Regions from separate parts of the Rhodococcus mengyinensis genome, predicted to be linked through region 1. Evidence: riboswitches for the same ligand, from Rfam matches in the RefSeq annotation. Region 1 holds a riboswitch; each other region holds the start of a gene.
What was found. Region 1 has a riboswitch for S-adenosylmethionine ahead of ACNJ7E_RS28620 (bifunctional o-acetylhomoserine/o-acetylserine sulfhydrylase). Riboswitches for the same ligand answer to the same signal wherever they lie in the genome.
Positions count from the first base shown of each region.

Region 2: it holds a riboswitch for S-adenosylmethionine, as region 1 does, so the genes downstream of both, ACNJ7E_RS15765 (aminotransferase class V-fold PLP-dependent enzyme) here and ACNJ7E_RS28620 (bifunctional o-acetylhomoserine/o-acetylserine sulfhydrylase) in region 1, are expected to answer to the same signal.
Region 3: it holds a riboswitch for S-adenosylmethionine, as region 1 does, so the genes downstream of both, ACNJ7E_RS00915 (putative leader peptide) here and ACNJ7E_RS28620 (bifunctional o-acetylhomoserine/o-acetylserine sulfhydrylase) in region 1, are expected to answer to the same signal.
Region 4: it holds a riboswitch for S-adenosylmethionine, as region 1 does, so the genes downstream of both, ACNJ7E_RS00875 (putative leader peptide) here and ACNJ7E_RS28620 (bifunctional o-acetylhomoserine/o-acetylserine sulfhydrylase) in region 1, are expected to answer to the same signal.

Region 1 is NZ_JBLWIT010000125.1:47,350-54,414, reverse strand. It holds gene ACNJ7E_RS28640 (pentapeptide repeat-containing protein) at 1-480, shown strand, start outside; gene ACNJ7E_RS28635 (bifunctional methylenetetrahydrofolate dehydrogenase/methenyltetrahydrofolate cyclohydrolase) at 514-1,374, shown strand; gene ACNJ7E_RS28630 (DUF3017 domain-containing protein) at 1,376-1,660, shown strand; gene metX (homoserine O-acetyltransferase MetX) at 1,692-2,816, opposite strand; gene ACNJ7E_RS28620 (bifunctional o-acetylhomoserine/o-acetylserine sulfhydrylase) at 2,813-4,096, opposite strand; SAM riboswitch class IV at 4,214-4,334, opposite strand; gene ACNJ7E_RS28615 (NADP-dependent isocitrate dehydrogenase) at 4,608-5,831, shown strand; gene ACNJ7E_RS28610 (MFS transporter) at 6,030-7,065, shown strand, end outside.
Region 2 is NZ_JBLWIT010000084.1:75,579-82,643, reverse strand. It holds gene ACNJ7E_RS15775 (purine-cytosine permease family protein) at 1-1,478, opposite strand, end outside; gene ACNJ7E_RS15770 (MlaD family protein) at 1,775-3,022, shown strand; SAM riboswitch class IV at 3,103-3,217, shown strand; gene ACNJ7E_RS15765 (aminotransferase class V-fold PLP-dependent enzyme) at 3,269-4,564, shown strand; gene ACNJ7E_RS15760 (putative leader peptide) at 4,569-4,661, shown strand; gene ACNJ7E_RS15755 (LLM class oxidoreductase) at 4,711-5,337, shown strand; gene ACNJ7E_RS15750 (flavin reductase family protein) at 5,343-5,852, opposite strand; gene ACNJ7E_RS15745 (YbaK/EbsC family protein) at 6,017-6,490, opposite strand; gene ACNJ7E_RS15740 (ABC-2 transporter permease) at 6,525-7,065, opposite strand, start outside.
Region 3 is NZ_JBLWIT010000012.1:35,759-42,756, reverse strand. It holds gene ACNJ7E_RS00935 (alpha/beta hydrolase) at 1-1,493, shown strand, start outside; gene ACNJ7E_RS00930 (LppA family lipoprotein) at 1,490-2,029, shown strand; gene ACNJ7E_RS00925 (HAD-IIA family hydrolase) at 2,051-2,842, opposite strand; gene ACNJ7E_RS00920 (sulfite exporter TauE/SafE family protein) at 2,919-3,686, opposite strand; SAM riboswitch class I at 3,899-3,995, shown strand; gene ACNJ7E_RS00915 (putative leader peptide) at 4,003-4,077, shown strand; gene ACNJ7E_RS00910 (amino acid ABC transporter permease) at 4,223-5,203, shown strand; gene ACNJ7E_RS00905 (amino acid ABC transporter ATP-binding protein) at 5,200-5,982, shown strand; gene ACNJ7E_RS00900 (ABC transporter substrate-binding protein) at 6,020-6,991, shown strand.
Region 4 is NZ_JBLWIT010000012.1:27,117-34,181, reverse strand. It holds gene ACNJ7E_RS00890 (LLM class flavin-dependent oxidoreductase) at 1-28, shown strand, start outside; gene ACNJ7E_RS00885 (LLM class flavin-dependent oxidoreductase) at 25-1,083, shown strand; gene ACNJ7E_RS00880 (NtaA/DmoA family FMN-dependent monooxygenase) at 1,099-2,493, shown strand; SAM riboswitch class I at 2,540-2,633, shown strand; gene ACNJ7E_RS00875 (putative leader peptide) at 2,638-2,721, shown strand; gene ACNJ7E_RS00870 (ABC transporter substrate-binding protein) at 2,874-4,508, shown strand; gene ACNJ7E_RS00865 (ABC transporter permease) at 4,512-5,501, shown strand; gene ACNJ7E_RS00860 (ABC transporter permease) at 5,494-6,414, shown strand; gene ACNJ7E_RS00855 (dipeptide ABC transporter ATP-binding protein) at 6,411-7,065, shown strand, end outside.

The DNA of each region.
Region 1 (7,065 bases):
GAGTCGGTGATCTTCACCGACTGCGATTTCACGGGCGCCGACCTCGCCGAGTCACATCATGTGCAGACGGCGTTCCGCTCGTGCTCGTTCACCAGAACAACGCTGTGGCACAGCGAGTTCCGCAACTGCAGCTTCCTCGGGTCGGAGTTCGACAACTGCCGGCTGCGCCCGATGGTCTTCGACGAATGCGATTTCACGCTCGCGTCGCTCGGCGGTGCCGACCTGCGCGGACTCGATTTCACGGACTGCCGGTTCCGGGAAGCCAACCTCGTCCGCACCGACCTCCGGCGCGCCGTGCTCCGGTCGGCGGATCTGTTCGGCGCCCGCACCGGCGGCGCGAAATTCGACGGCGCGGACCTGCGCGGCGCCCACGTCGACGCGAACCTGTGGACGGCGGTCTCGCTGGACAAGGCGCAGATCGAACTCACCCAGGCCATCGCGTACGCGACCGCCAACGGGCTCGTGGTGGAACCGACCTGACGCGTGTATGGCGAACCTGAGAGAATGGGGCACGTGACTGCAACGATCCTCGATGGCAAGGCGACCCGCGACGAGATTTTCGAAGACCTGAAGGTGCGGGTGAGCGCCCTGAAGGACAAGGGCATCACGCCCGGTCTCGGCACCGTTCTGGTGGGGGACGACCCGGGGTCGGCCGCCTACGTGCGCGGGAAGCACAACGACTGCGCGAAGGTCGGGATCACCTCGATCCGCCGCGACCTGCCCGGCGACATCACGCAGGAGAAGCTCGACGCCACCATCGACGAGCTCAACGCCAACCCGGACTGCACCGGCTACATCGTGCAGCTCCCGCTGCCGAAGCAGCTCGACGAGAACGCCGCCCTCGAGCGCATCGACCCCGACAAGGACGCCGACGGCCTGCACCCGGTCAACCTGGGCCGGCTGGTGCTGGGCAAGGAAGCGCCGCTGCCGTGCACGCCGCGCGGAATCCTGCACCTGCTGCGCCGGTACGAGGTGCCGATCGAGGGGGCACACGTCGTCGTCGTCGGTCGCGGTGTCACCGTGGGCCGCCCGATCGGTCTGCTGTTCACCCGGCGCAGCGAGAACGCCACCGTCACCCTCTGCCACACCCGTACGCGAGACCTCGGAGCGGAGGTCCGCCGCGCCGACATCGTGATCGCGGCGGCGGGCGTTCCCGGTCTGGTCACGGCCGACATGGTCAAGCCCGGTGCCGCGGTGCTCGACGTGGGTGTGAGCCGCACCGCGGACGGACTGCGCGGCGACGTTGCGGCGGATGTCGCCGAGGTCGCCGGCTTCCTGTCCCCGAACCCCGGTGGCGTCGGGCCGCTCACCCGTGCCTTCCTGCTGACCAACGTCGTGGAGCGGGCCGAGCGTGTCGCAGCGTCTCTCGGCTGAGATGGCCGACTGGGGGCAGTTCGCGAAGAAGAATCTGCCGATGCTCGCAGTCCTGGTCGTCATCGTCGTGGCCGTCGTGTTCGTGCTCGCGGATCGGTGGCGACGAGGCGCGTTCGTGTTCGGCGTCGCCACGCTGCTCGCGGCGGTATTCCGGTTGATGATGCCGTCGGAGCGCGTCGGACTGCTCGCGGTGCGCAGCAAGCCTTTCGACGTGGGTGCGCTGGTGGCCGTCGGGGGCGCAATCGTGTGGCTGGCCGTGTCGATCGACCCGCTCGGAACCGACTAGCGGTCCGAGCGGGTGTCGTCCCGCACGGGGGTCAGCGCCCCGCGCGGGCCAGTTGCATCGTCTCGGAGAGCAGTTTCGCGACGGCGGCGGCCTCGGTGAGGAACCCGTCGTGGCCGTCCCGTGAGTTGAGGACCCGCAGACCGTCGCAGGTGGGGATGTCGTTGGCCAGATCCTCCTGCAGGCGGATCGGGTACAGGCGGTCGGAGTCGACGCCGCCCACGATGACGGGTGCGGTGATCGTCCCCAGCGCCGCGGCGATGCCACCGCGACCGCGGCCCACGTCGTGCCGGTTCATGGCCTCGGACAGCAGCACGTATGTGCTCGGGTCGAACCTGCCGACCAGCTTGTCGGCCTGGTGCTGGAGGTAGCTCTCGACGGCGTACCGGCCGCCGCGCCACGGGTCCTCGCCGTCCTGCGGCGAGTTCGCGAACCGGGAGTCGAGTTCGGCCTCGCTGCGGTAGGTCAGGTGCGCGATCCGGCGGGCGATGCGCAGTCCGGCCCGGGGGATCCGGCCGGTGTCGTGATAGTCGCCGCCCTGCCAGTCGGGGTCGCTGGTGATGGCCGCGATCTGGGTGGTCTGTGTGCCGATCTGGTCGGCGGTCGCGCGGGCGCCGACCGCGAGAACGAGCGCGGACGCCACCTGGTCCGGGTAGGTGACGGCCCACTCGAGCGCGCGCATTCCGCCCATCGAACCGCCGACGACGGACGCCAGCTTGTCGATGCCCAGCAGGTCGGTGAACTTCTTCTCGGCCGCGATCTGGTCGCGGATGGAGATCTCCGGGAAACGGCTGCCCCACGGGCGCCCGTCCTCGGCGATCGAACCGGGACCGGTGGTGCCGCGGCAGCCACCGAGGACATTGGTCGCGATGACGCACCATTCGTCGGTGTCGATCGGCGCACCCGGACCGACCATCCCGGTCCACCAGCCGGGGGAGGGGTGTTCGTCGGTGACGGGTCCGGTGACGTGCGAGTCGCCGGTGAGGGCGTGCTCGACGAGCACCACGTTGTCCCGGTTCGGGGACAACTCACCCCATCGCTGCACGGCGAGGGACACCGACGGGATCACTGTTCCGCTCTCGAGCTCGAGCGATCCGATGTCGATGGTGCCGAGACGTCCGTCCGCCACGGGCAGGTTCTGTACAGCGCTCACGGTCAAGATGCCGCCGCCGTGAGTCCGGTCTCGATATCGGCGATGATGTCGTCGATCCCTTCGATGCCTACAGCCAGGCGGACCAGTCCGGGGGTGACGCCGCTGGCGGCCTGCTCCTCGGGGGTCAGCTGGGAGTGTGTGGTGGACGCCGGGTGGATCACCAGCGAGCGGACGTCGCCGATGTTCGCGACGTGACTGTGCAGGGTGAGCGCGTTGACGAACTTCTTGCCCGCGTCGATGCCGCCGGCGAGTTCGAACGTCACGATCGCGCCCGCACCCCGCGGCGCGATCTGCTTCGCCCGGTCGTGCCAGGGCGACGACGGAAGCCCGGCGTATCCGACGGACACGACCTCCGGCCGCGCCTCCAGGTACTGGGCGACGGCGGTCGCGTTGGACACGTGCCGTTCCATGCGAAGGCTCAGCGTCTCGAGACCCTGGGCGATGAGGAACGCGTTGAACGGGGAGATCGCCGAGCCGAGGTCGCGGAGCAGCTGCACGCGCGCCTTGAGGGCGAAGGCAGGCGGTCCGAGTTCGGAGTAGACGACGCCGTGGTAGCTCGGGTCCGGGGTGGTGAAGTTGCCGTGGCGGCCCTGGGTCCAGTCGAACGTGCCGCCGTCGACGATGACACCGGCGATCGCCGTGCCGTGGCCACCGAGGTACTTGGTGGCGGAGTGCACCACGATGTCCGCACCGTGCTCGAGGGGGCGGATCAGGTAGGGGGTGGCCACCGTGTTGTCGACGATCAGCGGGAGCCCGTGCTGATGGGCGATCCCGGAGATGCCCGGCAGGTCGAGGACGTCGTTGCGGGGGTTGGAGATGGTCTCGCCGTAGAACGCCTTCGTGTTGTCCCGGATCGCGTCCTTCCACTGCTCGAGGTCGTCGGGGTCCTCGACGAACGAGACCTCGATGCCGAGCTTGGGCAGCGTGTAGTGGAAGAGGTTGTAGGTGCCGCCGTACAGCCGCGGGCTGGAGACGATGTGGTCGCCCGCCTCGGCGAGGTTCAGGATCGCGATCGTCTCGGCGGCCTGTCCGGAGGACAGCAGCAGGGCGGCGACGCCGCCTTCGAGGGCGGCGATGCGCTGCTCGACCGCGTCCTGGGTGGGGTTCATGATGCGGGTGTAGATGTTGCCCGGCTCGGCCAGACCGAACAGCGCGGCAGCGTGATCGGTGCTGTCGAACGTGTACGAGGTGGTCTGGTAGATCGGCAGCGCCCGCGCCTTGGTGGTCGCGTCGGACGTCTGCCCGGCGTGGATCTGCTTGGTCTCGAACGACCAGTTCTCGGTCATGTGCTGTCTACTCCAGTGGTCTGACGAGGCGCGACGGAGTTGCTGGTTCGTTCGCGCGCAGGGCTTGTCTGGGGTCTATCTACGACAACAACAACACATCATGAACCTCCGATGTCGGACCCGCGCTTGTCACCCGACTGTTGTATGAATCAGGGAACCAGGTCATCACCCGGGGCACCCCACCGCGGTGGAGGGTTGCCGGCCAGCTAGCCGGGGCTCGTTGCTGGCACTCATGACCTGGAGTGAATCTTAGCGGCTGGGGTGGAACGACCGGAAACGGCACCGATCAGGGCCACTAGCAGGGAAAAGTTACCCGTGAGTAGGGATGGCCTCCGTGCCCCAGGTGTTGCGAGCGTGGCGCATAGCAGTACGCTTGTCTTGTTTACGTGCGGTCTCCCAGCGGCCGCCTTGACCGTCTACGTTTGAAAAGCGAACCGTTCGCGGACCCACTCACAAAGTGCGACCGCAACCGTGTAACCAGGGAATCTTCCTAGGAGGACGCGAAGCACCCATGTCCAAAATCAAGGTTGAGGGCACCGTCGTCGAACTCGACGGCGACGAGATGACACGCATTATCTGGCAGTTCATCAAAGACAAACTGATCCATCCTTACCTGGATGTGAATCTCGAGTACTACGACCTCGGCATCGAACACCGGGACGAGACCGACGACCAGGTGACCGTCGACGCGGCCAACGCCATCAAGAAGCACGGCGTCGGCGTCAAGTGCGCGACCATCACCCCGGACGAGGCACGCGTCGAGGAGTTCGGTCTCAAGAAGATGTGGCGGTCGCCCAACGGCACCATCCGCAACATCCTCGGTGGGACGATCTTCCGCGCGCCGATCATCATCTCCAACGTTCCGCGACTGGTTCCGGGCTGGACCAAGCCGATCATCATCGGCCGTCACGCCTTCGGCGACCAGTACCGCGCCACCGACTTCAAGGTCCCCGGTCCCGGCAAGGTGATGATCACCTACACGCCCGAGGACGGCAGCGAGCCGATCGAGCACGAGCTGGTGAACTTCCCCGAGGGCGGCGGCGTCGTCCAGGGTCAGTACAACTTCACCAAGTCCATCGAGGACTTCGCGCGCGCCTCGCTCAACTACGGCCTGCAGCAGAACTACCCGGTGTACCTGTCGACCAAGAACACCATCCTCAAGGCGTACGACGGCGCGTTCAAGGACATCTTCCAGCACGTCTACGAGACCGAGTTCAAGTCGGAGTTCGACGCGGCAGGACTCACCTACGAGCACCGTCTCATCGACGACATGGTCGCGTCGGCGCTCAAGTGGGAGGGCGGCTACGTCTGGGCCTGCAAGAACTACGACGGCGACGTCCAGTCCGACACCGTCGCGCAGGGCTTCGGATCGCTCGGCCTCATGACCTCCGTGCTGCTGACCCCGGACGGACAGACGTGTGAGGCCGAGGCCGCACACGGCACCGTGACGCGTCACTTCCGTCAGCACCAGCAGGGCAAGCCGACGTCCACCAACCCCATCGCGTCGATCTTCGCGTGGACCCGTGGACTCGAGCACCGCGGCAAGCTGGACAACACCCCCGACGTCATCGGCTTCGCCCAGAAGCTCGAAGACGTGGTCATCAAGACCGTCGAGGGTGGCCAGATGACCAAGGACCTCGCGATGCTGGTCGGCGGCGACCAGGGCTACCTGACCACCGAGGAGTTCCTCGGTGCGCTGGACATCAACCTCCAGAAGGCCATCGCCGAGCAGTAGGCACCGAGCCACAGCGTTACGAGCGGGACGTCCCCTCACGGGGCGTCCCGTTCGGGGTTTCCGGGCCGGGTGAGTCATCTCACGGTCGCTCGCGGCGCGAAAAGCGGAATCCGGGGAAGAGAATTTCGATGTGGGTCGTTGCGCAACGAGGCGCCGTGCGCCGCGTAGCCGTCTCCCCGCCTAGTCGAAAGTTCTGCTGTGAGCACTTCCACCCCCGTCCGCCCCGAGCACCTCGGTGTCATCGCCCAACATCCGTCCGTCCGCAAGCTCGCCATGATCGCGCTCGCGCTCGGTGGCTTCGGGATCGGGACCACCGAGTTCGTGGCGATGGGGCTACTGCCCGAGATGGCGTCGAGTCTCGGGATCACCGAGCCGACGGCCGGGCACGTCATCTCGGCGTATGCGCTGGGTGTGGTCGTCGGCGCGCCACTCATCGCGGCGTTGACCGCGCGGGTGCCCCGTAAGACGCTGCTGATCGCGTTGATGGCGGCGTTCACGATCGGCAACGCCGCCACGGTGTTCGCGCCGAACTACGGCGTGCTGATGGCCGCGCGGTTCGTGGCGGGCCTGCCGCACGGCGCCTACTTCGGTGTCGCGGCCCTCGTGGCGGCGCACCTCGCGGACCGCGGCCAGCGAGCCAGGGCGGTCGCTCTCGTGATGATGGGACTGTCGGTGGCCAACGTCGTCGGCGTTCCCGTCGCGTCGTGGCTGGGCCAGACGCTCGGCTGGCGCAGCGCCTTCGCGCTCGTGGCCGTGATCGGTGTGGTGACACTGGGCGCGATCTGGTCGTGGGTGCCCGCGCTCGCCGCCATGCGGATGTCGAATCCCCTCACCGAACTCGGTGCCCTGCGCCGCGCGCAGGTGTGGATGACGCTGATCATCGGCATGGTCGGGTTCGGTGGCATGTTCGCCGTCTACACGTACATCAGCACGACGCTCACCGACGTCGCCGGCCTGTCGCGGTCGCTGGTGCCGCTGGCCCTGATGATCTACGGCCTGGGCATGGTCGCGGGCAATCTGATCGGCGGCCGACTCGCCGACCGGGCGCTGATTCCCGGCCTGTTCGTATCGATGACGGCGCTCGGGGTGTTGCTCGGCGTCTTCGTGATCGCCTCCCACAACCCGTACACGGCGCTGCTGCTGGTGTTCTTCGTCGGTGCGGCGGGTGCGTCGATGGTTCCCGGGTTGCAGACCCGGCTGATGGACGTCGCCGCGGACGCCCAGACCCTCGCCG
Region 2 (7,065 bases), on a different contig from region 1:
GACCTCGGCGCCTCGACCGGGGCCACATGTTCGGGCCACAGTCGCAGCGCGACGAGGTAGCCGGCCACGGCGATGGCCGACGATCCGACAAGACTGACATCGACACCGTGCGCGATGTCGGCAAGGGGCCCGGAGTACAGCGACGTGTCGACGGCGAGGACGCCGAACACGGATCCGGCCGCCCACGGGATGACGGCGCGCAGGTTCCACCCGCCGGTGAACCAGTAGCGCCCACCCCTGCGGCCCAGATTGAAGACCTGGAGGTCGACGGCGTCGTACTGCCCTCGCCGCGCAACCAGGAAGCCGGCGACGTTGATCGCCACCCACGGCGCGGCGAAACCGTTGAGCACCAAGGTCATCGCGGTGATCGAATCGACGGCGTCGACGACGAACACGCCGATGTAGAGCAGGGCGACCGCGAGCGCCGACGTGATCAGCGTGGTGTGGACGCGGCGCAACCGGGGGATCAGCGCTTCCAGATCGAGACCGCTGGCGTAGACGTTGAGGACGCCCTGGCCGAGTCCTCCTGCGAGGGCGACGAGGACGATCGGCAGCACGTACCAACCGGGCGCCTCCGCCACCAGGTCGGCAACGTAGGAGTCGCTCAGCGTGGTGAACGTCGACGCGGTGAACGATCCGAAAGCCGCGGTCAGGAACAGCCCGAAGAAGATGCCTGCCATGGTGGCCGCGACGATCGTACGGTCGCTGAACCGCACCCGGGAGATCCGCCTGCTGTAGTCGCCGAGCGTCGGGGCGTACGACAGCGGACCGCCGACGGCGAGCACCACGGCCAGAATCCAGGTGGGCCAGAACCCGCCGAGGAGATAGTCGCCGCTGCCCGACCCGCCGTCGAAGCGACCCCCGAACGCGAACACACCGAGCAGGAGCAGCGCGGCGACGACGGGCAGCACGAACTTTTGGAGCGCGACCACCGTGCCGTGGCCGAACAGCGCGACGGCCACGATCTCGGCGGCGATGATGCCGTAGCCGAGGGCGAGCATGCCGTTGTCGACCGGTGTGCCGAGCAGGCGGTGGGCGGCGGCGATCAGCGCGTCACCCGAGGTCCAGACCGCGATCGCGGCGTACGCGAGGGCGAAGAGCAGGGTGAGCCCCGAGCCGATCATCCGTCCGCTCACTCCGAAGTGCGCACCACTCGACACGGTGTTGTTCGTGCCGGTGCGCGGGCCCAGGAGTGACAGGGGAGCGATGAGGAGCGTGCCGAGTCCGATGCCGACCGCGCTGGCCGCGATCGCGCTGCCGAACCCGAGTCCGAACGTGATGGGGAGCCAGCCGAACACGATCACCGAGAACGCCAGGTTGCCGCCGAAGAACACGGCGAGCATGTTGAGCGGTCGCGAATCGCGTTCCGATTCGGGGATGTATTCCACGCCGATCGTCTCGACGTGTCCGAAGCGGTCCTCCGGCGGGGAGGGGGCGTCGTCGTCGAGGGGCGTCGTCGGGTCGAGATTCGTGGACACTGCGGACCTCACATTCCGGGTCGGAGGTGACTGTCATCACGTCCTGTTGGGAACCGAAGATATTCCAAACTGAAAATTCAGTCAAGACCGGCGAGTGACGTGCGCCACCGAGGGTGGTTCGGAGTTTGCGCTGATACGGCGACCGGACTAGATATATGTGTGACCGCTTGTCTCATGTATCCCTCTGTCATCGGAGTGCCTGTGTCTGCCGCCGCCATCAACAGTCGTTTCGCGAACCGGTGCCGGCTCGCCGCAGCGGGGACGGCGTTCGGGCGACGCGACATCGAGGGTCGACGGTGAGGTCGCCGCTCGTCCGGTGGCAGCTGATCGGCTTCGTTCTCGTGGCCCTCACGGGCCTCGTCTACGTGGGTGCCAACTACGTGCGTCTCGACAATCTCCTCGGGTTCGGCGAATACACCGTGCACCTCGAATCGGAGACGTCGGGCGGCATCTTCACCAATGCGGAAGTCACGTACCGCGGCGTGCCGGTCGGCCGCGTCGGGGACATGTCCCTGACCCCGGACGGCGTCGTCGTCGAACTGAGGATCGACACGAGCGCGCCCGACATTCCCGCGTCCGCGAAAGCCGTCGTGGCCAACAGGTCGGCGATCGGCGAGCAGTACGTCGACCTTCGGCCCGCCACCGATCGCGGGCCGTACCTGACGGACGGGTCCCGAATCGCCGCCGCCGACACCTCGACGCCGGTGCCCGTCGAAGAATTGCTCGCCAGCACACAGGGATTGACGAAATCCGTGCCGATCGACGCGCTCCACACCGTCGTGACGGAACTCGGTGCGGCGTTCGACGGCAAGGGCGAAGACCTTCAGTCGCTCGCGGACTCGTTGTCCGGGCTGTCGGCGTCGGGATCCGAATCGCTCGACCGGACACTGGCTTTGGTGCGCGACGGTCGAACTGTACTGGATACGCAGTCCGAACAGTCGTCGGCGATCAAGGATTTCAGTGCCGACCTGGACTCGCTCGCGGATCGTCTGCGCAGCAGCGACCCGGACGTCCGGCGGCTGATCGACAACGGAAATCCGGCGAGCGATCAACTGGGGCAACTTGTCTCGGAGACCGGACCCGGTGCCACGACGAACCTCGCCAACCTGTCCGCCACGGCGAAGGTGATCTCGGTGCAGGCCACCGCCCTGCAGACGCTGTTCGTGTATCTGCCCGGCGTGGCGGCCGCGTCTTCGACCATTGCGCCCGACGACGGAACCGTTCACCTGGGTCTGGTGGCAGAGACCAACAATCCGCCGTCGTGCACCGTCGGCTACGAGGGCACCCAGGCGATCCTCCAGGAGATGAAGCGGAACGACCCGAACTTCGACGACACGCAGCAGGACTTCCCGCAGAACACTGCCGCGTCCTGCGAAGCCCCGCAGGGCAGTCTCACCGGCGTCCGCAGTGCGAACCGGATCGTGTTCGGCGACCCCGCCACCGTTCAGCCGTGGGACTCCACGCCCAAGAAGGACCCGAACAGGCTGGACCTCAACCCGATTGCGAATCAGCTCGCCCCGCTCCTCGGGGTGACTCTCAACTGACGCGAGTTCTCGGTCCCGGATCCGGGACCCTCCGGGTTTCGGGTTGACAACTGCGCGCCGATCCTGCAATCTTCGAAACAGGTCACGAGTACCAGCGTCAAGCCCCGGCTAGCTGGTCGGCAACCCTCCACCGCGGCGGGGTGCTCCGGGTGACGACCAGGCTGAGGTCCATACCGGACCCGGCAAGCGCGGACTCCGAGAGGGCACCGACCCTGCGACGAGTCCCTGACTACGAGGGATGTCGTGATGACTGCTGTACTGACCGCTGACGTGTGTGTTGCCCCCCTGGCCCAGGTTTCGGGCTCCGACCTGCGGGTTCCGCTCGTTCAGGGCGGCGACTGTGCCTACGTCAACTTCGACTACGCCGCCAGTGCGCCGGCGTTGGCGCAGGTGACCGACCGGATCGGGGCACTGCTACCGACGTACTCCAGCGTGCACCGCGGCGCCGGCTACGCGTCGCGGGTCTCGACCGAGTGCTACGAGAAGGCCCGCGACTCTGTCGCCCGGTTCGTCGGAGCGGGGGAGGACCAGGTGGTGGTCTTCACCCGGAACACGACCGACTCGCTGAATCTGCTGGCCGGCTGCGTCCCCGGCAGCACCGTCGTCCTCGACATCGAGCACCATGCGAACCTGCTGCCGTGGAAGAACTCTCGCGTCGTGAGGGCGGCGGACACGCTGGAGGAGACGGTCCGCCTGCTCGTCGCAGAACTGTGCTCCAAGCCCACCGCCCTGCTCGCGGTGACGGGTGCATCCAACGTGACCGGCGAGGTTCTGCCGATCGCCGCCCTCGCCGAGGTGGCGCATCGTTGCGGCGCACGGATTCTCGTCGACGCCGCTCAGCTCGCGCCGCACCGGCGCATCGACGTCGAGGAGTGGGGCGTCGACTACCTCGCGTTCTCCGGGCACAAGCTGTATGCCCCCTTCGGCGCCGGTGTGCTGGTGGGCCGCCGGGACTGGCTGGACGCCGCCGAGCCCTATCTCGCAGGCGGCGGGGCGGTCCGGAACGTGACCGTCGAATCGACCCAGTGGGCGCCCGCCCCTGCCCGGCACGAGGCCGGAACCCCCAACGTGCTCGGCGCGGCGGCGCTCGCCGCCGCGTGCGATGCACTGTCCGAGCTGGACTTCGGCACGGTGGCCGCACACGAGGCGGCACTCACCGGCCGGCTCCTGGACGGCCTCGGCTCCGTCGACGGCCTGGACTTCCTGCGGCTGTGGTCGGACGCCCCCGACACCGTGGGGATCGTGACATTCACGATCGACGGGTTCGAGCCGGGAGAGATCGCCGCCTACCTCTCCGCCGAACATGGAATCGGAGTTCGCGACGGGCGGTTCTGCGCCCATCCTCTGCTGGGCCGCCTTGGCAGGCCTGACGGCGCCGTGCGGGTGAGTGTGGGTCTCGGAAGCTGCTCCGAGGACGTGGATCGGCTGGTCGACGCGGTGCGCACCCTGGTGGCGGGCCGCCGGAGCTGGACCTACGCCAAGGAGAGCGGCCAGTGGAATCCGGTGCCGGAGACGCGTTTTTCGCGGGACGCGCTAGTATGACCGCATGGCATCGCAGGCTGGGAGCACAATGATTGCTCACTGGTGCCGTCGGCATGTCGATCTGTGCCGAACCGCCTCGGGTATGTGTTCGAGCTGACCGTTCTTCCAGCTCCGTTTCATTCACACGTCATTCCCGAGGAACCCCTATGTCTCGAGACAATGCCTTCGTATCCCGTCCCCTTCGCGTCGCCGTCGAACTGACCGGCTCCGGCCACCACCCGGCGGCCGAGGGCGCCACCGGCACGCGGCCGATCAACGGCGCGGACTACTGGGTGGACCTGACCGCCGATTCGACGGATCAGCTCGACCTCACGTCGTTCCCGCCGAACGTCGTCCGGATCCGGGCGTCCGATCTGCGTGAGGCGCAGCAGGAACGCGCACGGATCCGCGCCGAACTCGTCGCCGACGGTCGCGACCCCGACAGCGTCACCGTCCTGGTGGACCTCGAGGTGCTCATCGCCGGGGAGGCCCGCGCCGCCCGCAAGGAGCTGGCCCTCCTCGACAGCGCCCTGGCGACGCCGCGTGCTCCGGTGTCGTTGCAGTACATCGGAACTCCGGTCGGCCTCGCCGGACTCATCGCCGACATCCAGGCGGCAGGCGTCGCCGACGGTGTGACCGTGCTGCCGCTGTCGCTGCCCAGGGTCCTGGAGCAGCTCGTCGACGGCACCCTCCCGTGGCTGGAGGAGCGAGGTCTCGTCACCTCCGCCGACGCCGTCGACGAGGCGCTGCGTCGCTTCGACCTCCCCCTCCGCGAGCGGGTACTGGCGTCCTGAACTGGTCAGTTGCCGTTGTTCGCTGAACCGAGCGGAGTGGGCCGGTAGTACCGGCCCTCGTGATACAGCAGGGGAGCCGAAGCGGAGTCGTCGTCTGCCTCGGCATGAACGCGGGTGACGAGGCCGATGACGAGCGTGTGATCGCCGACGGGAATCAGCTGGTCCACGATCACCCGCAACCAGCTGGGAGTTCCGTGGAGGACCGGTTCGCCGGTGTCGAGTCGCGCCCAGAGCGACTCGTCGGAGAACCGCTGGTCGGCGCTTCGGGAGAATCGCTGAGCCAGGTGCTGCTGGTGCTCGCCGAGGAGGTGAATCACCAGCGAATCCGCGGAATGAAGTGCATCGATGCTGGACGACGTGTTCGCGATGTTGAACGACACCAACGGCGGGTCCAGTGAAACCGAGGAGAACGAGGACGCGGTGAAGCCGACCGGGCCGGACCCCGAATCGAGGGTCACGATGGTGACGCCCGCCGGGTGCCGACGCAGGGCTGCGCGGTAATCCTCGGCGCAGATTCCGGGGGCGAGTCGATGGTCGCGTGGGAGGTCCGAACCATCGACGGTTTCGGCGTTCTCGGCTCTGTCGGACAAATCATTCTCCGGGTCGGCCCGTGCGGGCACTGTGTCATTCTCGTTCACGAGATCTGACGTCAACTATAGGGGCGTCAACCGCCCGGGATTCAGTCGACGTCGATCGCCAGGCCCGCGGTGATCCGCACCAACTCGGAGAACGACGTGCGGAAGACCGTGTCCGGGTGCCCGGCGGCCGCCCACAGTTCCGCGTACTCCGACAGGGCGTTGTCGACGTACGTCGGAAGGTTCGTGGGATGTCCGAGCGGGGCAATACCCCCGATCGGCTGTCCGGTCGCGATCCGCACCATGTCGAGGGGTGCCCGGGTCAGATTTCCCTGCAGTCGTTTGCCCGTGTTCGCCAGATCCACCTCGTGCGCCCCCGACACGAGGAGCAGGATCGGATCGTCGTCCAGGAGGAACACCAGCGACTTGGTGATGGCACCGATATCGACCCCCAGAGACTCCGCCGCCTCGGCCGCGGAGTGGGTGGAGTCGGGCTGGGTCACGATCACCCCATGGTGTCCTCGCGCGATCAGAGTCTCGGCGACATGCGCGGCGTGGGGGTGCAGGGGCGTCGGCATGAACCAAGAGTAGGTCCATTCCTCCGGTACGACATCAAGAAGCGTCGTCCGACACGACATCGGAACGGGGCGTAGTCGATTCCGGCTTCCGGAGGCGCCGGGCGGTGAACCCGAACAGCAGTCCGAGCCCGACCACGGAATAGAGCGCGAGGGCGAGCGCGGGCTGTCCGAGCCCCACGTCGTCGAAGTACACGATGCTTCGAATTCCCTCGGTGCCGGCGCCCGGGGTGATCCAGCGTCCGATGGCCGCGTAGAAGGCGGGAATGACGTTCGAACCGAACGCACCGCCGGCGCTGGGATTGCCGAGAATGACGAAGACGGCGATCGCGAGGGGCACCGCAAGGATGCCGACCGAGGCGCGCAACCCCAGCGTGAACACGGCGGTGCCGAAGACGACACCTGTTCCGAGTAGCCACAGCGGGAACCAATGGCCTGCGAACGTGCCGAGCACGTGAGTGGTGATCAGGGCGCCGAGGGCGCCGGACACCACGGCGTAGCCGAACAGGACAGCCGTGTGCACGGTCGCCTGGCGGAGGCTTCGCGGGGCGCCGATGAACAGGCCGATCGCCGCCGCG
Region 3 (6,998 bases), on a different contig from region 1:
TCGCGGATGATCTGAGCGGTGAGGCCGCGGCGATCGCCGTCGTCGAGAAGCTGGCCGGCGACCTGGTCGACGCGGTCACGCACCTGAAATCCGAACTCGACGGCCTCCGCGAAGCGGCCGCCGCCCACGGTATGGCTCTGTCGGACAGCGGGAACATCGCCGAGGCGCCCGGACCGCCCGTCGACACCTCAGGGGCAGCGCGGCGCGACGAACTCCGTGCCGCGGCCCGGGCGCTGATCCTGCAGGCGGAAGACCTCGTCGCCGACGCCGCCGCTGTCCTGACGCGGGCCGCGGACGGCGCGGCCGAACCCGGTGAGGCGGATCGACCGGGCACCGGACTGTCCGCCCCGGCGCCCCCGCGGGACGGCTCCCCGCTGGACAACCGCGAGTACTGGGACGCCCTGCCGGCAGCCCAGCGCCGCGAGGTGATCGAGCAGCATCCCGAATGGGTGGGTGATCGCGACGGCATCCCGTCCGCGGTGCGGCACGAGGCGAACGTGAGCCGGTTCGACGACGAGCGGTCGCGGTGGGAGACGGAGCGGGACCGGCTCCGGGAACGGCTGGACCGCAACATGTTCGGTGGAGCATTCGCCGACGACGACGCCGAGTTGTGGTACGCCGAGCAGAAGTTGCGGGACCTCGACGACCTCGAGAAACTCGTGCGCGATCACCCGGACGGCAGGCTGATGCTGCTGGACCTGCAGTCGGGTGAACGGACGATGGCCGCATTCGCGCTCGGCGACCCCGACACCGCCGACCACATCGCCGTCACCACACCGGGCATCGACACGACCGTCGCCTCGCTGCGCGGAATGACCGACGAGGCGTCGGCGCTGAAGGCCGAGACCGAACGGCAGTTGGACCTGGCCGGCCGCACCGGCGACACGGTGTCGACGATCGCGTGGCTGGGGTATCAGCCGCCGACCACCACCGGTCCGGGCAACTACGACGTGCCGTTCATCGACCAGAATCTCGGGCGCGGATGGCTCCTCGATTCCTGGCAGTCCGACCGCGCGACCGCGGGTGCCCCGAAGCTCGCCTCGTTCTACGAGGGACTCGACGTCGCCTCGCAGACGCCCGATCCGCACATCACCGCGCTCGGCCATTCGTATGGTTCGTACACCCAGGGCCTGGCCCTGCAGGACGCGGGACCGCGGCAACCGGTCGACGACGCCGTGTTCTACGGTTCGCCCGGGTTCGACGCGAACGACGAATCGGATCTCGGGTTGGCACCCCGGCACGGGTTCGTGATGCGCGCGCCCGATGACCCCATCACCGTGGCAGACGGGTTCGGCAGGCTCGGCCCCGATCCGGTGCAGACGGACCTCGAACAACTGTCGGTGCTCGAGGCGTCGACCCCGGACGGCGTGCGGCGCGAAGATGCCAGCGGGCACAGCGAGTATCCGCGGCCGAGTGACAACGGGGAGCTGCGGACGTCCGGCTACAACATGGCGGTGATCGTCGCGGGCATGCCGGAACTGGCTGTCCGGTGACGGTCCGCGGCGGGTGGGTGGTGAAGGCGGTCGCCGTGATCGGCGCGGCGATCCTGACGAGCGGATGTGGTGGCGTGCCGGACAACCCGTACAACTTCAGCGACGAGGAGGTTGCGGCGGCGGCAGCGAGCCTGAGCGACCGGCCGACACTCGCGGTCACCGAGTGGCAGGTCACCGATGCGCTGATGCGGATAAGCGATGCCGTTGCGGCGATTGCACCGGATGTTCGGTGGCGGTGGCATCGCGAACGCAGCCAGGGCGGCGGGTGCCCGGGACCGTATGCGTACACGGAGGGGCAATCCGTCACCACGCCGGTATTGCTGTCCGACACCCCGATCGGCGACGCCGACTGGCCCGCCGTGCTGGCCGCGGCCCGTGCGATCGCCGCCGACGCCGGAATGGACCGGCTCGACGTGCACGCCGACCGACCCGGACACCACGACGTGACGTTCGCCGGTGGCGACGGGAACCGGATCAGGTTCGGGACGTACAGGGCAGCGACGATCAGGGGTATCACGGGCTGCCGCCACCCGTGAGTACTTGTCAACGTCCCGCGGTTAAGAAGTACTCACGGGCGGCGGAGCCGCATCGCCGAACGGATCCGACGTCCGGCCGACCAGGTCGGCGACCGATTTGAGTACCGCGGTGGGACGGTAGGGGAACAGTTCCACCGAATCCCGCGTCGAAATTCCGGTGAGGACGAGGATGGTCTGCAGCCCGGCCTCGAGCCCGCAGACGATGTCGGTGTCCATCCGGTCGCCGATCATCAGCGTGTTCGCGGAGTGCGCGCCGATGGCCCGCAGCGCCGAGCGCATCATCAGCGCATTCGGCTTGCCCACGTAGTACGGGTCGCGACCGGTGGCCCTACTGATCAGTGCGGCAACGGATCCCGTGGCCGGAAGGGAACCCTCCCGGGACGGGCCGGTGGGGTCGGGGTTGGTGGCGATGAAGCGAGCGCCCCTCTCCACCAAACGAATTGCGGTGGTGATCGCCTCGAAGGAGTAAGTGCGGGTCTCGCCGAGGACCACGTAGTCGGGATCGTTGTCGGTGAGGACGTACCCGATGTCGTGCAGTGCGGTGGTGAGCCCGGATTCGCCGACGACGTAGGCGCTGCCGCCGGGGCGCTGGCTCGCCAGGAACGTCGCGGTGGCCAGGGCGGATGTCCAGATCGATTCCTCGGGAATGTCCAGGCCGGTGCGGAGCAGACGGGCGCGGAGGTCGCGCGGAGTCCTGATCGAATTGTTGGTGAGGACGATGAACGGGGTACCCGACTCCCGGAGTTCGGCGAGGAACAGGTCGGCCCCGGGGACCAGGTGCTCTTCGTGGACGAGAACGCCGTCCATGTCCATCAGATAGGTCCAGCCCGGGTGCTCTACGTCTTTGCTCACCGACTCAGTATGAGGGAGCGGGAGGGTGCATGCGCGACTATGCGAGCAGCCGGAACAGGCCGATGAGGCCGACGACGACGATGGTTCCCCGCAATGCGGTCGGCGACAGCCTGCGGCCGTAACGGGCGCCGAGGACGCCTCCGAACAGCGAGCCCACCGCGATCAGGCCGGCGGCCGCCCAGCTGATCCGGTCGAAGGCCACGAGCGTGTACGCGGTCGCGGCGACGACGTTGACGAGGAGCGAGAGCAGGTTCTTCGCGCCGTTCATTCGTTGCAGGCTCTCCGGCAGGATCGCGCCCATCACACCCATCAGCAGGATGCCCTGCGCGGCGGTGAAGTATCCGCCGTACACGCCGACGGCGAACGTCCCGACGGTCAGCAGGGTGAGGCGCGCCGGGCTCAGGCCCGCCTCGTGGCTGCCGCGCTGCTTCGCCCAGGCCTGGATCTTCGGCTGCAGCACCACCAGGATCAGGGCGAGGATCAGCAGCACCGGGACGACGAGTTCGAACACAGTTTCGGGTAGGTGCAGCAGTAGCCACGAGCCGAGAACCGCACCGCACAGCGACGCCGGGATCTGCCACCGCAGCCGCGGTCCCTGCCCGGCCAGTTCCCGCCGGTACCCCCACGTGCCGGACACGCCACCGGCGACCAGGCCGATCGCGTTCGACATCGTGGCGGTCACCGGAGGGAACCCGAACGCCACCAGGGTGGGGAAGGTGATGAGCGTGCCGCTGCCGACGATGGCGTTGATCGCGCCCGCGCCTACACCGGCTACCAGGATCGCGATGACTTCGAGTGGTGTCACCGAGGCGACGTTACAAGGGCCTCGGAAGGCCCGGCGGCCGGGTCACACGACCACGGAGATGCAGGGCCGCACGCCTCATCCAACCGCATGGATCTCCGTCTGTCAGTACTTCTGCGCACGGTGATTCTTGCGGCCGATCGGCACCATTTCCCCTGTGTTGCAGGGAAATACCCCGTGTTGACGGGGTTCGGGAATGCGGCTAGTGTTCGCTTCAACCATCCAGAGCGACCGAGAGACCTGGCTCGTTGACGTCGCAGCAACCCTTCCGAATTCTTCGGGTGCGGGTGCTACCGCCGGGATCGATGGAAGGCAGCACATGAACTACCCCGCGCGCCCTGCGTGGCGCAGACGGCACATCGACCTGTGCCGGACCACCTCCTGCCACTGTTGACGAGGTCTCACAGCACGCTCACCGGGCATTTCGCCCGGTGAGCGCCTGACGCGCGCCCGCATCCCGCGGAAGACGCGCTCTCCTCCAGTCCGGTTTCCAGGTGAAAGGCCGCCTCAGTGATGTCTGTCGTAAGTGGTGAGGGAGCGTGAGCGCCCCCGTTCAGGCGCGTTCGGCCGTGCCCCTCGATTCAGTGCCGTCCGGCGACGGGGACGCCGCGCTGGAAGTGGCGCGGAGGTGGCACCCGTGGCGGTGGGTCGTCAGCGCCGTCGTGCTGGTACTGCTCGCCCAGTTCGTCCACGGCCTCGCGACCAACCCGGGATGGGACTGGGCGACGTTCGCCAAGTACTTCACCGCCGGCTCCGTGCTGCAGGCGCTGTGGATGACGGTGAAGCTGACCTTGTGGGGGACGGTCCTCGGATTCGCACTCGGTGTGGTGCTGGCGGTCAGCCGCTTGTCGCACAACCCGGTGTTGCAGGTGATCGCCTGGGTGTACATCTGGGCGTTCCGGTCGATTCCGCTGATCGTGCAGCTCCTGTTCTGGTTCAACATCACGTACCTGTATCAGACTCTGTCGCTGGGCATTCCGTTCGGTCCGGGCTTCTTCACGTTCGAGGTGAACGGTGTCATCAGCGGCTTCACCGCCGCCGTCATCGGTCTGGCCCTGCATCAGGCCGCGTACTCCGCCGAGATCATCCGCTCCGGCATCATCTCGGTGGACCACGGGCAGATCGAGGCGGCGCAGTCGCTGGGCATCCCGCGCCGACGCCAGTTCTTCAAGATCGTTCTGCCCCAGGCGATGCGCGGCATTCTGCCGAACGCCGCGAACGAGGTGATCAGCCTGTTCAAGGGCACCTCGATCGTGTCGACGATGGCAATCGCCGAACTGTTCTACCAGGTTCAGGTGATCTTCGGCCGCAACGGCCGCGTCGTACCACTGCTGATGGTCGCGACGATCTGGTACATCATCCTGACCACGCTTTTGTCGATCGGCCAGTACTACGTCGAGCGGCACTACGCGCGCGGATCGGCACGGGCGCTGCCGCCGACTCCGTGGCAGAAGCTCACCCGGAAGTTCGCCGAGATCCGTGACGCCGGTGTCTCCGTACCGAGAGGTGCCACGAAATGACAACCGAAGCCCATCCGGCGGAGTACGCGGTGGAAGTTCGCGGAGTCCACAAGTCCTTCGGCGCACTCGAAGTCCTGCGGGGTGTGGACCTGCTGGTCCGCAAGGGCGAGGTGACGGTGATCCTGGGGCCGTCGGGTTCCGGCAAGTCCACGCTGCTGCGCACGCTCAACCACCTGGAGAAGGTCGACCGCGGCACCATCCGCATCGACGGCGACCTCATCGGTTACCGGCGCAAGGGCAGCAAACTGCACGAACTGCGTGAACGCGACATCCTGAAGCAGCGTTCCCGGATCGGATTCGTCTTCCAGAACTTCAATCTGTTCCCCCACCTCACGGTGCTGGAGAACGTGATCGAGGCGCCGGTGTCGGCGCAGGGCCGCGACCGGGCCGAGGTCGAGGCCGAGGCGATTGCGCTGCTGGAACGGGTGGGCGTGGGTGACAAGGCCCACGAGTACCCGCGACAACTGTCCGGCGGCCAGCAGCAGCGGGTCGCGATCGCCCGGGCCCTCGCACTGCGCCCGGCGGTGATCCTGTTCGACGAGCCCACGTCGGCCCTCGACCCGGAACTGGTCGGCGAGGTCCTCGCCGTGATCAAGCAATTGGCACGGGACGGCGCGACCCTCGTGATCGTCACCCACGAGGTGGGCTTCGCGCGGGAGGTCGCCGATACGGCGGTCTTCATGGACGCCGGCGTCGTGGTGGAACAGGGCCCGCCCTCGCAGGTCATCGACAACCCGCAGCACGACCGCACCACAGCATTCCTCTCCCGAGTTCTCTGATTCTCCCCACCTCGGTGTGGATCCCCGAAAGGCACACATGTCCACCGCACGGTTCCGTACGAAAATTCTGGCCTCGGCCCTCACCACCGTCGCGCTGCTCGCCGCCGCGTGCGGGGGCGGCGACGTCGAGGACGAGGGATCGGCGCCGACCTCGGCTGCCGGATACAACCTCACCGCCGACCAGAATCGCATCACCACCGACGAGGTCGAGTCGATCGCCGCGAAGGTCCCCCAGCAGATCCGCGACCGCGGCACGCTCGTCGTGACGGGCAGCGCCGGCTCCGCCCCGCCCCTGCGTTTCTACGCCGACGACGACAAGACGCTCATCGGCTCGGAGACCGACTTCGCGTACCTGATCGGCGACGTTCTCGGGTTGAAGGTCGACCTCCAGGCGGCGGACTGGGCGCAGAACTTCGTCCGCATCGATTCGGGGGAGGCCGACGCGTTCATCTCCAACGTCACCGTCACCGAGGAGCGGAAGGAGAAGTACGACTTCTCGACGTACCGCCTCGACACGGTCGCGTTCGAGACGAAGAAGGACAGCGGCATCCAGATCAAGGAGCCCAAGGACGTCGCAGGTCTGAAGATCGCGGTCTCCTCCGGCACCAATCAGGAAGCGCTGCTGGTGAAGTGGAGTGAGCAGAACGTCGCGGCGGGGCTCGAACCGACCGGCATCACCTACTACCAGAACGTCACCGACTACTACCTGCCCCTCGCGTCGGGCCGGATCGACGCCTACTTCGGGCCCAACCCGTCCTCGTCGTTCCACGTGGCGCAGGCCGGGGAGAGCGAGATCGCCGGAACGTTCTCGGGGGCGGGCGACGCCCTCCAGGGTGAGATCGCCGTGCTCACCAAGAAGGACAACGGACTGGTGACCGCCGTCAACGAGGCCATCAACCACATCATCGAGAACGGTACGTACGCACAGGTTCTCGAACGCTGGAACATCGCGAGCGAGGCCGTCGGCACGTCGGTCGTCAACCCGCCCGGACTCCCGAAGACCAGCTGACAGGAGG
Region 4 (7,065 bases), on a different contig from region 1:
GGCCGGCACCGAGGAGGAAGACGCATGAGCCTGGTTCTGGGCATCGAACTCGACGGCGAGGGTGCGCATCCCGAGGCCTGGCGGCGCGCCGCGCACACACCCGACCGGTTGCTGACCGGGCGAACGGTGGCGGACCGCGTCGCGGCAGCCGAGAACGCCGGCTTCACGTTCGCCTCCTTCGACGATTCGCTGCTGCCGCCCGGCGCCGACGGGGGACCCGTCGGCCGGATCGACGCCGTGAACCGGGCGGCGTTCGTCGCCGCGACCACCAGCACGATCGGACTCGTACCGGTCGTCGGCACCACGTACGCCGAGCCGTTCCACACGTCCTCCCAGCTCGCGACGCTCGACTACGCGTCGCGCGGTCGCGGCGGCTGGATCGCGGCACGCGACACCGACCCGCGGGTCGCGAGCGCACTGGGCCGGGCCGAGGTCACCACACCCGCCGACCTCGCGCGGGAGGAACGGGACGCGATCACCGTGGTCCGGGACCTGTGGGATTCGTGGGAGGACGACGCGGTGATCCGCGACTACGCCACCGGACGTTTCGTCGACCGCGACCGATTGCACTACATCGACTTCCGGGGCGAGACGTACTCGGTGAAGGGTCCGGCCATCGTGCCCCGGCCACCGCAGGGGCAACTGGTGGTGTTCGGCCGCGCGGGGCACACGGATCCGTCGCTGGTCGACGTGGTGCTGGTGTCCGGCCCGACACTCGAGGACACCGTCGGGGCCGCCGGGCGCGCGAAGGCCGGCGGCGCACCGCTGGTGGTCGCCGAACTGGATGTCGCGCTCGGCTCGTCGACACCTGCCCCGCCGAGCGGACGGCTGTCGTTCGCCGGCGACGCCACCGGGCTGCTGGAACTGCTCCGCGCCCTGGATACGCACGTCGACGGTGTGCGCCTGCATCCCGCCGTCGTCGACGAGGATCTTCCGGTGCTCGCGCGATACGTGGTCCCGGCACTTCTCCGTGCCGGCATCGCGCACCGTCCCATTCCCGGTTCTACCCTGCGCAGCACGCTGGGTCTCGACCGTCCCGTCACCCGATTCCAGGCCGAGCGCCTCGAAGACTCCTCTCGCTGAAAGGTTGTGGAGAACATGACCGACAACTCGTACGCCAGGCCCGGCGCCCAGGTGCACTTCGGTGTCTTCTTCCAGGGCGTCAACCACACGACGATCTGGTCCGATCCGTCGAGCGGATCGCAGATCGACTTCGAAACGTTCCGGCGGGTGGCACTGACCGCCGAGCGGGGCCTGTTCGACGCCTTCTTCCTCGGTGAGGGCCTGCGTCTGCGGGAACAGGAAGGCAAGATTCTCGATCTCGACATCGTGGGCAGGCCGGACGCGATCACCCAGCTCGCGGCGCTGGCCGGCATCACCCGGCACATCGGGTTGGTGGCCACCCAGAACACCACCTACAACGAGCCCGCCGACCTCGCCCGGCGGCTGTCCGGGCTGGACCTGCTGTCCGGTGGCCGTGCCGGCTGGAACGCCGTCACCACGGACAACGCGTGGACCGGTGAGAACTTCCGGCGCGGCGGCTACCTCGATCACGCCGACAGGTACGAGCGGGCCGGGCAGTTCCTCGACACCGCCCGGGCGATCTGGGATGCGTGGGTAGACGGCGCGGTCGCGACGAGCACCGACGCGCCGTCGTGGTCGACCCCGGACGGTGTGCAGGAGGTGTCCCGGCGCACGTCACAGTTCGACGTCACGGTCACCCCCACGCTGCCGCGCAGCGCGCAGGGGCATCCCGTCATCTTCCAGGCCGGCGACTCACCGGCGGGCCGGGACTTCGCGGCCGCGCACACCGACGTGATCTTCTCCCGGCACGGAACGCATTTCGACGAGGCGCTCGCCTTCGCCGAGGACATCCGGGCGAGACTGCGTCGTGCAGGGCGTCCCGAGGACGACGTCAAGATTCTGCCGGGCACGCAGATCGTGCTCGCGGAGAACGCGTCCGAGGTGGAGGAGAAGGTGCGCTGGGTTCTCGAGGGCCAGTACACCGGGCAGACGGCGTTGTCGCTGGTCGGTCAGGTGTGGGGCCGCGATCTGTCCGATCGCGACCCGGACGGTCCACTGCCCGAATTCGATCCGGTGCCCGCGCCGATCTCCGTCACCCGTGGGGCGGCGCGTGACGGAAAGGATCCGCTCGCCATCGCCCGGGAATGGCGGGCCCTGGCAGAGGCGCAGAACCTGTCGCTGCGTCAGGTTGCGATCGCGACCACCCAGCGCTCCGGATTCGCCGGTACTCCCGGGCAGGTCGCCGACGAACTCACCCGGTGGGTTCGCAGTGGGGCCACGGACGGGTTCAACATCTCGCCGTATCTGGTGCCCACCGGACTCGACGAGATCGTCGACCTGCTTGTGCCCGAATTGCAGGAGCGAGGTTCGTACCGAACGGAATACGAAGGCTCCACCCTGCGTGAACATCTCGGTCTCCGGCCCGCTCTGTCGCGGCGGGAACTCCCGCCCCGGCAGGCCGTGGGGTAACGGGGTCCGTGTGGCGCGGCGACCGGCGATCTCTTACACTCGGTAACGACCATCCAGAGCGACCGAGAGACCTGGCTCGTTGACGTCGCAGCAACCCCCCGCCCTGCGGGTGCGGGTGCTACCGCCGGGATCGATGGAGGAACGATGTTGACCGAAGGTTTCGTGAGCGCCTGGGGGCGTCTCCACGTCGATCTCTGCCGACTGTCCACCTCGATCTGTCACAGCTGACCTGACACCCCGATCCGTCGGGGTTCCGGCTCTTCACACCGCATCCGCGTCGGATCCGGTGTCCCTCACCTTCCTGTGCGCGTGAGCGCTGCCGATACGACGGGCAGCGCGCACGGCACTTCTTCGAGATCACGGAGTTCTCGGTGCCATCAGTGCTTTTGTCCTCGCCCCACCGCGGTGCCCGCATCGCAGCAGGTATCGGCGCCGCCGCCGTGCTGGCCACGGCACTCACCGCCTGCGGTGGCGGTTCCAGCAGTTCCTCCGCGGATGCGGGCCCCGCGCAGCCCGGCGGCACACTCCGCTACGGCCTGTCCCAGGCGCCCACGTGCGCCGACCCCGCGCAGTCGGGCACGAATCAGACGGTCTACGTGGCTCGTCAGGTGGTGGACTCGCTCACCGACCAGGACCCGGAGACGGGCGAACTGAAGCCGTGGCTCGCCGAGAGCTGGGAAACCGACGCCGACGCGTCCTCCTTCACGTTCCACCTGAAGGAGGGGGTGACGTTCAGCGACGGAACACCTTTCACCGCGGATTCGGTGAAGAAGAATCTCGACGCCATCGTGAACACCCTCTCCGGCGCCAAGGCCCCGCTCGGTGCCAGCTACCTCGCCGGTTACACCGGCACCACCGTGATCGACCCGCTGACGGCGCAGGTCGACTTCGCCGCACCCAACGCGCAGTTCCTGCAGGCGTCGTCCACCCCGCAGCTGGGCATCCTGTCCGATGCGTCCGTCGCGAAGTCCGCCGAAGAACGGTGCACCGGCAACATCTCGGGCACCGGGCCGTTCACGTACGCCGACTACCAGCAGGACAAGTCGGTGACCCTCGCCAAGCGCGCCGGATACAACTGGGGTTCGGACGTGTTCGGCCATGACGGCGAGGCCTACCTCGACACCATCGAGTTCAGCGTCGTGCCCGAATCCGGCGTCCGCACGGGCAGCCTGTCCTCGGGACAGCTGGACGCGATCAGTGACGCGTTGCCGCAGGACGCCCCGCAGATCGAAGGCGCGGGCGGGCAGGTGCTCACCACGTCGAACCCCGGGACCCCGTTCGGCTTCCAGCCCAACGTGACTCGCGGACCGCTCGTCGACCCCGTCGTGCGCAGCGCGCTGGTCCCGGCGATCAACCGGCAGGAACTGGTCGACACCGTACTCGGTCCAAACTTCACACCCGCCACCAGCACGCTGGCCAGTCGCACCCCGGGCTACGTGGCGCTGCCGGACGTGTCGTACGACCCGGAGAAGGCGAAGTCGATTCTGGATCAGGCGGGCTGGGTTCCCGGTGCCGACGGCATCCGCGAGAAGAGCGGTCAGAAGCTGAGCTTCCCCGTTCTGTTCAGCTCCGTGTTCGCCGGCAACCAGGCCATCCTCGAACTGGTGCAGCAGCAGCTCAAAGAGGTGGGAGTGGATCTGCAGCTGAATCTCGTGTCCACTCCGGAGTCCATCGCCCGCCAGAATTCCAAGGACTTCGACGCCACCTACTACAACAGCACCCGCGCCGACGGTGACATCCTCCGCACCCAGTTCGGCCTCGACGGCCGCAACCTGAACAACCGCGGACCGATTCCCGCGCTCGACGACGTGCTCGCGAAGCAACTCGCCACCACCGACACCACCGAGCGGAGCGCGCTCGTCGCCGACGCCCAGCAGCAGGTGCTCGACAACGGTCTGTGGATCCCCACGGTGGAGTTGTCGCAGGCGATCGGCGCCGGTCCCAACGTGCAGGACCTGAAGTTCGAGGCCTCGGCCCGGCTCCAGTTCTTCGACACCTGGATCAGCGGACGCTGAGCCATGATTCGCTACCTCGGACTACGCGTGCTGCAGGCGATCGCCGTCCTGTGGGCGACGTTCACCGTGTCGTTCGCCGTGCTGTTCCTGCTGCCGTCCGACCCGGTGAGCATCGCCGTCGACTCGGCGACCACCGGAACGACGGTCGACGCGGCCGCCGTCGCGGAGCTGCAGGCGCGGTACGGCCTCGACCAGCCGGTGTGGGTGCAGTACTGGAACTCGCTGAGCCACGCCGTCCGCGGTGACTTCGGGTACTCGATCGCCACCGGGCAATCGGTGACCGAGGCGATCGGGAACGCGGTCCCCAGCACGCTCGCGCTGGCGTCGGCGGCGCTGGTTCTCGCGGTCGTGTTCGGGGCAGCGGTCGCGTTCCTCGCCACCTACACCAGGGTCCACTGGGTGCGGAATCTGCTGTTCTCACTGCCTCCGCTCGGTGTCGCGGTGCCGACGTTCTGGGTGGGACTGATTCTGCTGCAGCTGTTCTCGTTCCGGCTGAAGGCCTTCCCGGCGTTCGGTGACCAGGGGATCGCGACGCTGGTGCTCCCCGCGGTGACGCTCGCGCTGCCGACCGGTGCCGTGATCGCGCAGGTGCTCGCGGCGAGTCTGCAGACCACGTGGCGGCAGCCGTTCATCGAAGCTGCGCGGGCGAAGGGTGCGTCCCGCTGGCAGATTCAGACCCGGCACGCGCTGCGCCTGTCGAGCATTCCGGCGTTCACCATCGCCGGTGTGCTCGTGGGTAATCTGCTGGCCGGATCGGTCGTCGTCGAGACGGTGTTCTCGCGCGCCGGCGTGGGGCGGCTCACCCAGACGTCCGTGATGGCGCAGGACATTCCGGTGGTCCAGGGAATCGTGGTGCTGAGCTCGGTCGTCTACGTACTCGTCAATCTCGCCGTCGATCTGCTCTATCCGCTGATCGATCCCCGGATCGTCGAGGGCAGGCGCAGTTCCGGCCGCAACACCACCGCGGATGTGGAGGAGAAGGTTCATGTCTGACATCCTCACCAGGGAACTGATCGAGGAGGCCGAGGGTTTCGGCGCTCCGCCGACCGAACCGCCTCCCGTGGTCGCGTCCGAGTCGGACAGTCGCGGACGCCGCGCGGTGACGTGGTTGCGTCGCAATCTCGTGCTGGTGGCCTCGGCCGCCGTGCTCCTCGTCGCGGTCGGATTCGCGGTGGCGCCGTCGGTGTTCGCGAGCGGCGACCCGCTGGTCGGGGTGCCCGCCCAGAAACTGCAGGCGCCGAGTGCCGCGCATTGGTTCGGCACCGACAACATCGGCCGTGACGTGTATACCCGCGTGGTCCACGGTGCCGGATTATCTTTGACCGCAACGCTGTTGGCCGTGGGTATCGCGCTGGTCGTCGGTTCGCTGATCGGCCTGCTGTCCGGTGCCGTCGGAGGTGCGCTGGACGCCGTGCTGATGCGCGTCGTCGACGTCCTCCTGTCGATCCCCGCCCTGCTGCTCTCGCTCGCACTGGTGACCGCGCTGGGGTTCGGCACGGTCAACGTGGCGATCGCGGTGGGCGTGTCGCTGATCGCGAACTTCGCCCGCGTGATGCGGTCGGAGGTGCTGCGAGTACGCCGGTCGCTGTACGTCGAGGCGGCGTTCGCGTCGGGTGTCCGCTGGCACACGGTGCTGCGCCGCCACGTTCTGCGGAACTCGTACGCGCCTGTCGTGGCACTCGCCGCCGTCGAGTTCGGGATGGCGGTCCTCGCGGTGTCGTCGCTGAGCTTCCTCGGGTTCGGCGCGGTGCCGCCCACCCCGGAATGGGGCTCGCTGATCTCCGAGGGCCGGAACTACCTCGCCACCGCGTGGTGGATGACCACCCTGCCCGGACTGGTGATCGTGGCCGTCGTGCTGTCGGCGCACCGGCTCGGGCATGCACTCGAACAGAGGGAAGTGCGATGAGCTCGACGACTACTGCTGCGGCAGGCACCACGGCGCCGCTACTCCAGGTCTCCGGACTGCGGGTGGCGTACGGGAGCGTGAGCGATCCCGTCGTGGCCGTGAAAGGCGTCGACCTCACGGTGTCGCGCGGGGAAGTGGTGGCCGTGGTCGGCGAGTCCGGCTCCGGGAAATCCACCACGGCGCACGCGATCCTCGGATTGCTCAGCGGATCCGGGCGGGCCGTGGCCGGCACCGTCACGTTCGACGGTGAGCGTCTCGACACCAAGTCGGAGCGCGCACTCGAGCGGATCCGTGGCGCCCGGATCGGGCTGGTTCCCCAGGACCCGACGACGTCGCTCAACCCCGTCCTGAGAGTCGGCGCCCAGGTGGCAGAGGTGCTCCGGATCCACGGTCTCGCCGACCGGCGGACGGCAGGCATCGAGGCAGTGCGCATTCTCGCCGAGGCCGGGATCGACAAGCCCGAGGTGCGGGCGAGGCAGTACCCGCAGGACCTGTCGGGCGGGCAACGGCAGCGCGTCCTGATCGGGATCGCGCTGGCGTGCAGCCCCGAACTCGTGATCGCGGACGAGCCGACCAGTGCACTCGACGTCACCGTGCAGCGCCGGATTCTCGATCACCTCGACGCGCGGATCGCCGAGTCAGGCACCGCGG